One region of the Bacillus sp. JK106 genome, then DNA from elsewhere that is predicted to be linked to it. Evidence: predicted binding sites of a transcription regulator. Region 1 holds the regulator's gene; the other holds the start of a gene.
What was found. The regulator NrdR, encoded in region 1, represses ribonucleotide reductase genes. The targets are predictions, from matches to a motif close to AACACNATATATNGTGTT.

Region 1 (7,389 bases):
CACTTGAGCGGCTGATTTGCCGTACTTCTCAGCGATCTCCTGTAAGACGGGGTGATCAAGCAGCTGCCCTTGCATCAATGGCGACCACGCTTCAAGCTGAATGCCTTGTTCAGTGCAGAAAGCAAGCAGTTCTTTCTGTGTCAGGCGCGGGTGGTACTCCACCTGGTTGATCATCGGCTTGATTTCCGTTTCTTTCATGAGATGTTTCAGATGGTGAATTTGGAAATTGCTGACCCCGATCGCCTTAATGCGTCCATCCCGGTAGAGGGTTTCGAGCGCCCGCCACGCATCGATGTACTTTCCTTCGACAGGCCAATGGATCAAATATAAATCTAAATAATCTAAACCGAGTTTTTCTAAGCTTGTGTCAAACGCTTTTAACGTTTCTTCATATCCTAAATCGGCATTCCATACTTTTGACGTGACAAAAATGTCTTCACGTTTTAATCCCGCTTCTTGCAGCCCTTGGCGGATCCCTTCGCCGACACCTTCTTCATTTCCGTAAATCGCGGCGGTATCAACGCTGCGATAGCCGTGCACCAATGCCGTTTTCACCGCGTTGACGAGTTCCGCGCCTTCCTCTACTTTGAAAACTCCGATGCCGAACCAAGGCATCTCTACTCCGTTATGCAATGTTGCTTTTGCTTGTAAATGTGTTGTCATGTATATATTCCTCCTATTATTTGTCTGTTGAAAAAATCAAAATGCGCTGAAGAAAAACTCACCTCCTTTCAATGGCAGTGCGATCCCGCTTTTCAAGCTTCCTGCTCCATCCGGTTAATACGACCGCGCTGAGCACCATCAGCGCCCCGATCCAAGCGGTATGAATGATTCCGATTGAGTCTGTAATGATTCCGCCGGCAAACGAGCCGATCGCGATTCCGGCATTAAATGCTGCGATATTTAAGGCTGATGCTGTATCAACGGCGCTTGGCGCAAAACGTTCACTCAGCATCACGACATATACCTGAAGCCCCGGCACATTCATAAACGCCAACAGCCCCATGAAAATAATGGTGATCAGCCCGGCTGTTTTAAACGGCGCGGTAAAAGTCAGGACAAACAGCACAGCAGCCTGGACAATGAACATATAAAACAAGGCTTTCAGCGGATTCCGGTTTGATAAACGGCCGCCAATCATGTTTCCGATGGCAATCGCAATTCCGTAAATGAGCAGGATGGCCGCGACGGTTTCTTTCTGAAAACCGGTTACCTCCTGAAGAAGCGGAGATAAATACGTAAACACGACAAACGTTCCGCCGTAGCCTAACGCCGTAATAATAAATAAAAGCAATAACCGGCCGTTTGTGACGAGTTTGACCTGCTCGGAAAATGCGGTTTTCGTCCCTTTTCGCAAATGTGACGGAACGAGAAGCGCGTTTGTGAGGAATGCGATGATTCCTACCGCCACAATGACGGCAAAGGCAATCCTCCATCCGAATTGCTGGCCGAGATAGGTGCCGAACGGAACGCCGGTCACCGTAGCCACCGTCAGCCCCGTGAACATGATAGAAATCGCGCTTGCTCTTTTATGCTCCGGCACGATATTGGCGGCGATCGTTGCCCCGATTGACATGAAAATGCCGTGGGAAAAAGCCGAAATGACCCGTGCCGCCAGTAAGACGCCGATTGAGGAAGCGCTCGCTGCGAGTGTATTTCCGGCGATAAAAATCAACATTACCCAGAGCAGCAGCGTTTTCCGCGACATGCCGGATGTGAGAGACGTTAAAACCGGTGCGCCGAATGTCACGCCCAGAGCATACATGGAAACGGTAAGTCCCGCCGTTGTCACAGGTATATGCAGATCTTGAGATATAAGCGGCAGCAGTCCGACGCTGATAAATTCGGTTGTGCCGATCGCAAAAGCGCTGACGGCTAATGCCAGCAGCGCTGGTAAATAGCTTTGGCGATGTGAAGACATCTGTTTTCCTCCTTGAACGATAATGTATGGTTGAAATGATGCCGGGTAAACGATATAAGTATAAGAGTACATTCCTTTTCAGCCGGCAAATGTCATTATGATTGATAGAAGTGTCATTGAAAAGAACGTACTTTTAAGTGCCATAGGCACTTTTTAGTTCCTATAGATGAGGAGGAATTACCGTTGCTGAAGAAAAAATACAATATATCCGTAGAGGCGGCGCTTGAAGTGATCGGCGGAAAATGGAAGTGTGTGATCCTCTGCCACCTCATGCGCGGGAAAAAACGGACAAGCGAATTGAAGCGGCTTATGCCGGACATCACCCAGAAGATGCTGACACAGCAATTGCGGGAGCTGGAAGCTGACGGCGTCATCAACCGGATCGTGTACAATCAGGTGCCGCCGAAAGTGGAATACGAGCTGAGTGAATACGGGCACAGTCTGGAAAGAATTTTAAATGCGCTGTGTGACTGGGGCGCGATGCATATTGCTAAACGGTACGGCGAGGTGTCTTCCGTGTTAGAGGACAGCATTTTAAATGACAAATTTAAAGAACCGGGACAAATATAAGAAAAAAGCAGGCAGCCTGAGACGCTGATCCTGCTTTTTTTATGGAAGAAAGATCATTTTATATGCAAAAAAACCGATTGAACAACATATTGATCGGTATAAGGGTGGATTTTTATCAAGTTGTACTGGCGGATTTCTTTTAATGTGTTATACTATATATAAATAAAGGTAAATTAGAGTGGCATATTAAAAAGGGGTGACCTGAGCATGAAGGTAAAAGTAGCAATCAACGGGTTTGGAAGAATCGGAAGAATGGTGTTCAGAAAAGCAATGGAAGATGATCAAATTCAAATAACAGCCATTAATGCAAGCTATCCCCCGGAAACGCTTGCTCATTTGATAAAGTATGACACAATTCACGGCAAATACGATCAAGAAGTTGAGACCGCTGACGACAGCCTGATTGTCAACGGAAAACATATTATGCTGTTCAATCGCCGGGACCCGAGAGAGCTTCCGTGGAAAGAATGCGGAATAGACATCGTTGTAGAAGCAACGGGGAAATTTAATTCAAAAGAAAAAGCGATGAGCCATATTGAAGCAGGGGCGAAAAAGGTCATTTTAACGGCTCCGGGCAAAAATGAAGACGTTACCATTGTCATGGGAGTAAATGAAGAGCAGTTCAACCCCGATGAACATGTCATTATTTCAAATGCATCCTGCACGACAAACTGCCTTGCGCCGGTCGTCAAAGTGCTTGATCAGGAATTCGGGATTGAAAGCGGCCTGATGACGACTGTTCACGCTTACACGAATGATCAAAAAAATATCGACAATCCGCATAAAGATCTGCGGAGGGCGAGAGCGTGCGGAGAATCCATCATTCCGACTTCTACAGGCGCCGCTAAAGCGCTGTCGCTCGTGCTGCCTCATTTGAAAGGAAAACTTCACGGTCTTGCTTTGCGTGTTCCCGTTCCGAATGTGTCATTAGTGGACCTTGTCTGCGATCTGAAAACAGATGTGTCTGCCGAGCAAGTGAACGCCGCTTTCCAAAGAGCCGCAAAAACGTCGATGTACGGAATTCTTGATTATTCGGATGAGCCGCTCGTTTCTTCGGATTATAATACGAATTCACACTCTGCGATCATCGACGGACTGACAACGATGGTGATGGAAGACCGAAAAGTAAAGGTGCTCGCCTGGTATGACAATGAATGGGGATATTCCTGCCGGGTCGTTGATCTTATCCGTCACGTCGCCGCGCGAATGAAACACCCGTCAGCTGTGTAGACTAAAGATCATGGACATTTGTTAGAAAAAAACCCTTAACGGCATATTCGCAAAAAACACACCTTGCAAAATAAACTTAAACACAGTATACTATCTTTCGTGAACTTCTTGCTCGTGACTGCTTCGGAATTACTTAAAGGGTTAGGACCTCTCCGGACTAACTTTCCCCCGTGGTAAATGGCCGGGTCAGTTCTCGGAAATTCACTTTTTTAATTCTTGTTAAGGGGGGTCCATGATTATGGAAACAATGGGGCGTCACGTCATCTCCGAGCTGTGGGGATGCGATTTTGATAAGCTCAATGACATGGATTTTATTGAAAAAACGTTTGTAAATGCTGCTTTGAAATCAGGAGCTGAGGTGCGCGAGGTCGCATTTCACAAATTTGCACCGCAAGGCGTAAGCGGAGTCGTTATTATCTCTGAGTCACATTTAACGATTCACAGTTTTCCTGAACACGGATATGCAAGCATTGATGTTTATACTTGTGGAGACCTGGATCCTAATGTGGCTGCGGATTACATTGCGGACGCATTACATGCAGATACAAGAGAAAACATTGAAATACCGAGAGGAATGGGGCCTGTACAGATTAAACAGGCACAAGCGAAAGTACTGTAATTTTCAAAACGCAAACACAAGGGAGCTAAGCTGAAAAAGCCATTACGCGCTTTGAAGCTGATGCTCCTTTTCTAATGTAAAAAAACAGCATTGCTTTTTCTTTAAGCATTTTTTTTGTAAAATAGAAAAGATAAGGCCGGTCTATCGGCTCTCCCAACAAATAGGCTCATCCTAGAAACGTTGGCGGGCATTTACCGGAAGCTTGCGAACCGCATTACAGCAACGAAACAGATGGGAGCTGATCCAATTTGAAATGTCCTTCATGCCAGCATAACGGTTCCCGCGTACTTGATTCACGGCCTGCGGACGAAGGGAAATCAATCCGCAGAAGGCGGGAATGCGAAGCCTGCCATTACCGCTTCACTACATTTGAGAAGTTTGAAGAGATGCCTCTGATCGTCGTGAAAAAAGAAGGCGTCCGGGAAGAATTCAGCCGTGAAAAAATGCTGCGCGGGTTAATTAAAGCTTGTGAAAAAAGGCCCGTTCCTTTAAAAACATTGGAAGACATGTGCTTTGACATTGAAAAAGAGCTGAGAAACCAAGGCGTATCTGAAGTCAAAAGCGAACTTGTCGGAGAAATGGTAATGGACCGCCTGGCGAAAATCGATGAGGTGTCTTATGTCCGCTTTGCCTCCGTCTACCGGCAGTTTAAGGATATAAACGTGTTTATCGATGAATTGAAAGATTTAATAAAGAAAGAACGCTGAGAGAGCTAAGAGATTGTGTCTGGCTCTTTTCTCATGAGCAAAATTGGCATTTGATAGATCGCAGAAACGGTGTAAAATGAGAGTAGAAACATATCGGAAGGTTTGAGAATCATGGCTGACTATTGGAATGACGTATTGCCTGTAGATCCTTATACGGTCAAAAGCCGTTCGCTTCTTCAGGATGTCGACAGACAGGTTTTGACACATCTGTACCAGCCGCTGATCGGTTCTTTTGCATTCTCCCTTTATATGACCTTGTGGGGGGAGCTTGAGCAGAACCGCTTGTGGGGAGCGGAATCCACGCACAGGCAGCTGATGGGCATGATGCAGTCAAATTTAAAAAAGATTCATCATGAACAGGGAAAGCTTGAAGGAATCGGGCTGCTGAAAGTGTATATCCGGGAGTCCGAGCAAAAAGAGCGGATGTTTATTTATGAGCTGCTGCCCCCGCTCAGGCCGAATGATTTTTTTGAAGACGGCATGCTGAATGTCTTTCTTTATAACAGAGTCGGTAAAACGAAATACCAGCAGCTGAGACAATTTTACACGCACCCTTCCGTCGGCGCGGGCGCAAGGGAAATTACCCGTCCGTTTAATCACGCCTTTGCCTCTTTTCAGCCGAGTGAATGGAAAATGACGCCTGATATGGAAGAGGCGATGAAGCTCCCCGAGGACTATGAGACGGCGTCTGTCGGACAAGCGCCTTCCTATACGGTGACGGAGGAAGTGTTTGATTTTGAGCTGTTTTTGGCGGGGTTATCAGAAACGATGATACCGCGCAAATCAATCACACAGGATGTGCGGGAGAGCATTAAAAAGCTTTCATATTTATACGGAATAGATCCTATCTCCATGCAGCACGTCGTCATGACCGCAATTAATGAACAGGATACGATAACGGCAGAAGCGCTGAGGAAAGCGGCCAGCGACTGGTACCAAATTGAAAGAAGCGGCAAGCTTCCGGAACTGATTGATAAAACACAGCCTGTCACCTTGAGAGAAAACCGGACGGAAAAGGACGATTCATTGAACGGCGAACTCATCGCACAGCTTGAGACCATATCACCGAGAAAGCTTCTTCAGGACATTGCGGACGGGACCGAGCCGTCAAAAGCCGACCTGCAGATCATCGCCGATATTATGTTCGAACAAAAGCTTGAGCCCGGCGTCACCAATGTGCTGATTTATTATGTCATGCTGAAAACGGATATGAAGCTGTCCAAAAACTATATCCAAAAAATCGCCGCCCACTGGGCCAGAAAGAAAGTCAAAACGGTACGGGAAGCAATGAAGCTCGCAATCGAAGAGCACAGGCAATATCTTGATTGGGCGGACGGCAAAACAAACGGCGCGGCGCGCAGCAAAAAAACCGTCCGGGAAGAAAAGCGCCCTGATTGGATGAAAGAAGAAGAAACCGGGAAGAAACAAGAACAGCCGGCTCTTTCCGCACAGGATCTTGAAGAACAGAAGAAAAAAATGATGGAAGAAATGAAAAAACTGAAAAAATACTCTGCCTATTGAGACAGAGAAGCGGGGTGATATTGAATGGAACCGATCAGCCGATCCTTAGAAGGCGTGACGAAAAGACCTGACTTTCAAAAACGCCTGGAACGAATGCAGCAGCAAGTCATGGCCGACGAAGACGTCCAGGCTTTTTTGAAGGAACAGAAAGATGTAATCAATCAAAGCATGATTGACAGAGGGTTAAATAAACTGTACGAATTCGTTCAGCAAAGCAAACAGTGCGCCTTCTGTTCGAAAGACAGCCGGACGAACAGCCTGCTTGAAGGCTACCATCCGAAGCTTGTGATCAACGGGCGTTCCATTGATATTGAATATTACGAATGTCCGGAAAAGAGAAAGCTCGACCGCCAGAAAAGGCAAAAGTCCCTGATGAAGAGCATGTATATCCAGCAGGATCTTCTCGGCGCGACGTTTCAGCAGATCGACATTACCGATCCGAGCAGACTCGGCATTTTCCAGCATGTGACGGATTTTCTGAAGAGCTATAATGAAACGGGAAAAGGCAAAGGCCTGTATCTGTACGGAAAATTCGGAATCGGAAAGACATTTATTTTAGCCGCCATTGCCAACGAACTGGCGGAAAAAGAGTATTCATCAATGATCGTATATGTTCCCGAATTTGTCAGAGAGCTGAAAAACTCGCTCCAGGATCAGTCGCTGGAGGCGAAACTGAATATGGTGAAAACGACGCCCGTACTGATGCTTGATGACATCGGAGCGGAATCAATGACAAGCTGGGTCAGGGATGAAGTCATCGGCACCGTGCTTCAGCACAGAATGAGCCAGCAGCTTCCCACTTTCTTCTCGTCTAATTTTTC
Region 2 (7,389 bases), on a different contig from region 1:
TAGACCCCGGTCATGGCGGAACTGATTCAGGTGCAACCGGAAACGGACTTCAGGAAAAAGCGGTCACGCTGGAGATCGCGCTGGCTTTGCGCACGATTCTGACGAATGAGTATGAAGGAGTTTCTGTCACGATGAGCAGGACAAGCGATAAGACGGTCAGCCTGACGGAAAGAACGGATGCCGCCAACAGCTGGGGCGCAGATTATTTTTTATCCATTCATATTAACTCAGGAGGCGGAACCGGATTCGAAAGCTATATTTACCCCGGTGTCGGAGCGCCGACCTCGACTTACCAATCAGCCGTCCACACGCAAGTAATTCAAGCATCGGGTTTTAATGACCGCGGAAAAAAAACAGCCAACTTCCATGTGCTGCGGGAGACAAGTATGCCGGCGATTTTGACGGAGAATGGTTTTGTTGATACGTCAGCTGATGCAAACAAACTGAAAACAGCCAGTTTTATTGAAAGCCTTGCAAGAGGACATGCCAAGGGCTTGGAGCAAGCTTTCGGTCTAAAAAAAAAGGCTGACTTATATAAAGTGCAAATCGGCGCATTCAAAGTGAAAGCAAATGCTGATGCGCTTGCCGCCGATGCGGTGTCTAAAGGTTTTGACGCGATTGTGCTTCCAAAAGGCGGCTTATTCAAAGTGCAGATCGGCGCATTCTCTTCCAGAGATTATGCTGAAGCGTTGGCAGCGCGGGCCGAAAAAGCCGGATTTGATGCCTTCATTGTGCAAGACTAAATGAAAAAACCCCTGCTCTCCCTTTTTTGGGACGAACGGGGGTTTTTTGTTATTGAAGTATATCGGCGACAAACTGAGACCAAGCTTCAAGACGCTGATACACATTTTCCTCTTTCAGTTCGCTCAGTTTCATCCAGCACCCGGCGATTTGATCTTTTTCTTTCACTTCGACTTGTGCCGCAGACGCTAACTGGAGCGCAGAAAGGATGCCGATATGCACCTTCCCTACATCGTTTTCATCATCATTGATCAGGCCGAGTGTGACAATGTTTTGTTTGTCCTCCTCGCGAATGTACAGTTCTTCCGCCAGCTCCCGGTCGGTGTTCTGTTTCAGCACTTCCGAAAATGAAGCCGCCCCTTCCATAGGGTTCATGTGTCCGCCGAAGCCGAGAGAAAGCTTATTATGGAGGCGCGATTCCCCTCCGCCCGCGAGCCGCTCATACACAAATACCTCATCATCACGGCGGATGGCGACATACGGAATCGGCTGTTTAAATCGCGGGTCCTCTTCCGCGTCGCCTCTTCTGATTTCAAAAAAATGCGCCTCAATCTGAGCCATAATTTTTATGATACGTTCATCCTGGCTGTTGACTCCCTGAAATGTCAGCATTTCGTTTTGAAAGACGTCACTCCGCGGTGCAGCCAAGATGATTTCATCCATTTTGTTCATGCCCGTTCCTCCTGTCTTACCTCTCCACTCAAGCCAAAAGAGCAGATATTATATCTGCTCTTCATCTTGGCCAAAATAAAAATCTTCGTCCTTAATCGGTTCTACCGTCGCCTTTTTGTAGCCGTTCCCTTTCATGGAGAAGAAATCATGTGATTTTGTTTTGGTGTTTAATCCGTTTAATACGATCGGATTAATATCCTCTTCTTCAAAGTAAGGATCGAACCCTAAGTTCATCAAAGCTTTATTGGCGTTATAGCGGATGAATTTCTTTACGTCATGAGACAGCCCGACTTGGTCGTAGAGATCCTCTGTATATTCAAGCTCATTGTGATAAAGCTCTTCTAAAAGCTCAACCGCAAATTCGCGAAGTTCCGCTTTTTTCGCTTCTGTTTGTTTATTGTATATTTCCTGTGCCAGCAGTCCGACGTATACACCGTGGATCGCTTCGTCACGAAGGATCAGGTTGATGATCTCACCGCTTTGCATCAGTTTTCCTTGTCCGTAGAAATATAACGGATAATAGAAACCGCTGTAGAAAAGGAAGCTTTCCAGATAGACGGAAGCAACCATCGCTTTGAACAGTGAAATTTCATCATCTTTTTGAATGGCTTTGTAAAGCCCGACAATCATTTGCGCTTTTTTCTGCAGATATTTATTTTGTTTAACCCATTCAAATACTTCGTTGATCGTTTCAGTCGGAGCAAGCGTCATAAAAATATTTGAATATGATTTTGCGTGCACCGCGTTCTCCATCATCGCCATGAAATTAAGAACCGCTTTTCGCTGATGGCCTTCGACGTGCTCGGCCACAATCGGCATGCCTGTGTTCCCCTGCTCTGTATCAAGCAGTGTCAGGCCGGCGAGCACCTTCATGTACGTATCCTGCTCATTTTTACCCAAATACTTCCAAGTAAGAAGATCGCCGTTTAATGCGATCTCTTCCGGAAGCCAAAACTGCTTTACGTTTTGGTTGTAAAACATTTGGGTGAAATCATCTTCATGCTTTGACCAGTTTGCTGCGTCATAAATTTTTGTCACTGTTAACTCTCCTTTAATCAAACGACACAAGAAAGACAGCTGTCCTGCCCGGTATCTTTCGTTCTTGCATAGTAAATGGTTTTGATGCCTCTATGGTGGGCATACAGATCAATACGGTTCAGATCACGAGTTGTCATCGTATCTTTCAAAAACAGGGTAAAGCTGATTCCCTGATCGATATGCTGCTGGATTGTCGCGATCATATCCACCACTTTGAACATATCCATATCATAAGCTTCTTTGTAGAAGAACCAGTTATTAGACGCTAACCCCGGCATCGGGTAATACGTTTTTGAATTTCCGTATGTTCTTTCTTCGATCCGTTCCATGATCGGCATAACGGACGCCGTGCTGGATTGGACATAGGAAATGGAGCCTGTCGGCGCGATGCACAGTCTGTAGCTGTGGTACATGCCGTTTTCAGCGACAAACGCCTTCAGCTCTTTCCAGTCTTCGATTGTCGGGATGTGCATGCCTTCAAAGAGCGCAGCGATTTTTTCGTATGCCGGCGAGAATTCTTTTTCGATATATTTATTGAAATATTCTCCCGTTGCATAAGTGGAGCCTTCATAATGCTCAAACGTTTCGCCTTTTTCTTTTGCAAGCTCAGCTGAACGCTGGATGGAATAAAAGTTCACCATCATAAAGAACGTATTCGCGAAGTCTCTTGCTTCCGGGCTTTCGTAAGCGATGCCGTTTTGGGCAAGGTAGCCGTGCAGGTTCATCGCGCCTAGACCGATCGACTTCATCGCTTTGTTTGCGCGTCTGACTGCCGGCGCGTTGCGGATATCCGTCGTCTCGGAGACATGAGTCAGGGAATCCGTCGCGAGTTTCACCGTGCGCTCAATCGATTTATGTTTCATGACATTTAAAATATTTAAAGAACCAAGGTTGCAGGAAATGTCCAGGCCGATTTCGTCTTCCTCGTCATAATCTGTGTAAGCTGAAACCTGTGACGCCTGAAGCACCTCAGAGCAAAGGTTCGAGAATTTCACTTTTGATACGTGGTTATTCGCGTGCTCTTTGTTTACGTTATCCTGGAACATAATGTACGGATAGCCTGACTCAGAACGGAGAACGGCAAGCTTTTCAAGCAATTTGCGCGCATTTACTTTTTCTTTTTTGACGCGCGGGTTGTCGACAAGCTCCTCATACATCGCCGTCATGTCCATTTCGTCCATATGCTGGCCGTATTCTTTATAAATCGTATGCGGATAAAAGACATAAGCGGCTTTATCCTCACGCGCAAGCTCGACAAACTTGTCCGGAATCACGACGCCGATGGAAAGGGTTTTAACGCGGACATCTTCATCAGCCGAGATTTTTTTCGTATCAAGAAAATCATTAATATCCCGGTGGAAAATGTTCAGGTATGCCGCGCCTGAGCCTTGTCTCTGCCCCATTTGGTCAGCGTAGCGGAACGCATTATCAAGAAGCTTCATGACGCCTACAACACCTTTTGTGGCGTTTTCAACATCTTTAATCGCTTCACCTTTCGCGCGGAGCTTGGACAGATTAAGAGAAACCCCGCCGCCCAATTTAGACAGCTGCATGGAAATATCGATCGCCCGTGAAATATCGTTTAAGGAATCATTGACTTCGAGCAAGAAACAGCTCACAAGTTCTCCGCGGCGTTTTCTGCCGGCATTCAAAAATGTCGGTGTGCTTGGCTGATATTCCTGATTGATCATCAAGTTCACATATTCTTTTGCTTTCTCAGTGTCGCCGTTTGCGAAGAACAGCGCAACAATTGAGATCCGGTCCTCATAACGCTCGAGGATTTTTTTCTTGTCATTCGTTTTCAAAGCATAGTCATTATAGAATTTAAACGCACTCATGAAGGAAGGAAAACGAAACTTCTTAGCGTAAGCTGTCTTAAACACTTCTTTAATGTCTTCAAAAGAATAAAGGCTTAAGAATTCCTCTTCGTAGTATTGGTTTTCAATCAAATAATCCAGCTTCTCTTTTAAATCGTGAAAGAAAACTGTGTTTTGATTGATATAGTCTACAAAATAGCTATGTACAGCCTCTTTATCTTTATCAAACTGGAATTTTCCATCTTGTTGGATCATGATTTCGTTATTTAACTGGATCCATTTTGGCACTTGATTTTGTGACAACTCTTTCTACCTCCTGAGTAAACAATTCAACGTCTTTAGATGTGCCGCTGAGTTCAAATTTGTGCAAGATCGGCACCTGATATTGTCTAGAGATGGTATCGGCGCTTTTTGCAAAGTTATCGCCCCATACTTTGTTGCCGCTCGCAGCGACTCCTAATAAGAGATGGGCGTATTTTTCGAGAAATGATTGTGTTGATGCCGGTACCTGACCGAAGTTTGTCGTGTAGGTGACCAAAACAAACGGAGTGTCCACGTGGTCCGTTTCGTCCACCTTGCGGATCAGCTGAAAGTCTGTTTTATTCACAAAACGCTGAACATTCCCTGTCTTTGAATCAAATATGATTTGAACCATCCTTATCACGACCTATCAAAAATAATGAATCTCTTAACACTATATATAGTATACTAACCTCTGAGAAAAACACAACATATTGAGATCGATTTATAAAAAATTCATATTTTTGAAAGAGCGGACTTTGGCTCCGGCCCGATTAACGCCCAAAAAAGAGAGCAGAACGAGAATCATCTCTCATCCTACTCAAGGTGTCATGTGTAAGCCGATGTCTATCATAACATGAAAAAAAACTGCTTAGTAGTCTAGACTTTTATTCTTATTTTTTGTAAGAATCACATTTTTTTTCGCTTTCAACGGTTTCTTCAATCTCCACATCAGCACCGATTTCTTTCAGTACGGCTTTCAGAGCGCTTGTGATGGAAGCCTCTCTGATCAGTTCTTTGCCGTCAACGATGATGCTGGTTCCATATTCATAGCAGGAATCATCTTCACAAGTTTCTTCCCAATGGTTGATTATCACCTTGTGTTTCAATCGTCTCACCCTCTGCATGATCAATGTCAGTACTTAGTGTAGCTTGTGCGGCCCGCTTTGTAAATTCGAACGCTTGTGAAATTTATTCAAGCTCATCCAGCGCCGTTTCTTTTTTCAGTTCGATTTTATTCGTTTTTTCATCATAGCGGTATATTTTTAAGTAACCGTCCTCGACAATGCCGAAACGATTATGTTCCAGCTGCACCATGCCTTCTGTCTGCGGTTCGGCATCCGCCAAGCCGCCGTCATCATCCGTCACCACCGTCTCGTGATTGCTGCAAGCTCCAAACAGCAAAAAAACAGCGATCCAAACGAGCGTAATCCTGATTCTTCTCAGTTCATTTTCACTTTCGAACACGATTTTCCGTACCCCCTTTTATCTTTCCGATATACGGCCTGCAATATACAGACGCGCATAGAAAAAGACCATTGTTCATGGTCTTTGTCAAAAAGTCTATTCAAGCTCAAGCTGGACGTTTTTTTGCGGGGCGAACGTGGAGATGGCATGTTTATAAATAAGCTGCTGCTTCCCCTCCGTTTCGAGCAAAACGGTAAAGTTGTCAAAGCCTTTTACCTGGCCGCGAAGCTGAAAGCCGTTGAGTAAAAACACCGTGACGAACGTATTGTCTTTTCGGATTTGATTCAAAAACTGATCTTGAATATTAATCGGTTTCATGTTTCGTCCTCCTTGGTTCTCAATACAATACTGTTTCGATTAAATTTCCAGTTTTCCTGCTATGCACTCGAAAATTTCCTTTTTTTTCTGCTCAATATCAACAGGCGGCGTCATATCTGTCCATGAAACGGGCATTTTATTGCGAAACCAGGTCAGCTGGCGTTTCGCATATCGCCTTGAATTTTGTTTTAATTGCTCCACAGCCTGAGGGAGCGGCACTTTTCCATCAAGATATTCATACAGCTCTTTATAGCCGATTGCCTGAATCGATTGGCTGTCCCGGATATTCATATCATACAGCCGCTTTACTTCGTCAAGAAGGCCGGTTTCCAGCATCAGGTCAACGCGCTCGTTAATCCGGCCGTACAGCACTTCTCTGTCCATTGTAAGACCGATAAGAACCGCATTGTAAAGCAGCTCCCGTTTTTGGGTTTTAAGATGCTCTGACATTGTTTTTCCCGATACATGCAGGATTTCGAGCGCGCGGATGACTCTTCGCGTATTGTTTTGATGAATGGCTGCCGCCGCTTCCGGGTCGGCTGCCGCAAGCTTGGCATGAAGCGCTTCCGCCCCTTCTTCAGCCGCCAGTTTCTCCATGCGCTCCCGGAATACAGGGTCGCCGGAGTTTTCCGTGAACGTATAGTCATACAGCACGGACTGAATGTACAGACCCGTCCCCCCAACAATCATCGGCAGCTTTCCTCTACCGGCAATCTCGGTGATTTTTCCCCTTACCATTTTCTGATAATCCGCCGTTGAAAAAGTGTCGGACGGCTCCAAAATATCAATCAGGTGATGCGGCACGCCTTCTGTCTCTTCTTCGGTGACTTTGGCCGTTCCGATGTCCATCCCTTTATATACCTGCATGGAATCTCCGCTGATGATTTCCGCATTCAGCATTTTCGCGAGTCCGATGCTTAGTTTTGTTTTTCCGACTGCCGTCGGTCCGACGAGTATGACGACAGGCTGTTTTTTATTTTTCAATATGTATCACTCTCTTTTATAAATCTCCCCCTAATTATAGCATTCATTTCTTCAGGCACCTATCCATTTTGCCCTTTTTCCTGAGCGCTAAACATCCGCTACCACCCGATCGGCTCGTTTCCGACAACCTCTCTCGTTTTTCCTTTGAGCGTATGGCGGTGCGTTTTCCGTCCTTTCTCCCGCGGATCGTAAACGACGCCGCCGTGCTGGATCTGAATCGGCTCATTGTAGGCGGCAAAGGTGGTCTCTGAAAGCTCATGGTAATGTGTTCCGTCAACCCTCGGGATGGCAGGGCCGGAAATGCCGTAATACCTATGAAAATGGCCGTTTT

Region 2: nrdI (class Ib ribonucleoside-diphosphate reductase assembly flavoprotein NrdI) is a predicted target of NrdR. The motif match lies at 4,959-4,976, and genes of this name have one in related genera.

The regions. Positions count from the first base shown of each region.
Region 1 is NZ_JBSJQC010000003.1:769,824-777,212, reverse strand. Features, by position in the region: gene ACWJJS_RS14340 (aldo/keto reductase) at 1-663, opposite strand, end outside; gene ACWJJS_RS14335 (MFS transporter) at 722-1,921, opposite strand; gene ACWJJS_RS14330 (winged helix-turn-helix transcriptional regulator) at 2,105-2,491, shown strand; gene ACWJJS_RS14325 (glyceraldehyde-3-phosphate dehydrogenase) at 2,699-3,721, shown strand; gene speD (adenosylmethionine decarboxylase) at 3,960-4,340, shown strand; gene nrdR (transcriptional regulator NrdR) at 4,589-5,047, shown strand; gene ACWJJS_RS14310 (replication initiation and membrane attachment family protein) at 5,159-6,568, shown strand; gene dnaI (primosomal protein DnaI) at 6,593-7,389, shown strand, end outside.
Region 2 is NZ_JBSJQC010000002.1:919,853-927,241, reverse strand. Features, by position in the region: gene ACWJJS_RS09810 (N-acetylmuramoyl-L-alanine amidase) at 1-743, shown strand, start outside; gene ACWJJS_RS09805 (hypothetical protein) at 793-1,413, opposite strand; gene nrdF (class 1b ribonucleoside-diphosphate reductase subunit beta) at 1,462-2,451, opposite strand; gene nrdE (class 1b ribonucleoside-diphosphate reductase subunit alpha) at 2,469-4,571, opposite strand; gene nrdI (class Ib ribonucleoside-diphosphate reductase assembly flavoprotein NrdI) at 4,531-4,923, opposite strand; gene ACWJJS_RS09785 (hypothetical protein) at 5,183-5,398, opposite strand; gene ACWJJS_RS09780 (YmzC family protein) at 5,481-5,756, opposite strand; gene hfq (RNA chaperone Hfq) at 5,853-6,074, opposite strand; gene miaA (tRNA (adenosine(37)-N6)-dimethylallyltransferase MiaA) at 6,114-7,058, opposite strand; gene ACWJJS_RS09765 (YmaF family protein) at 7,157-7,389, opposite strand, start outside.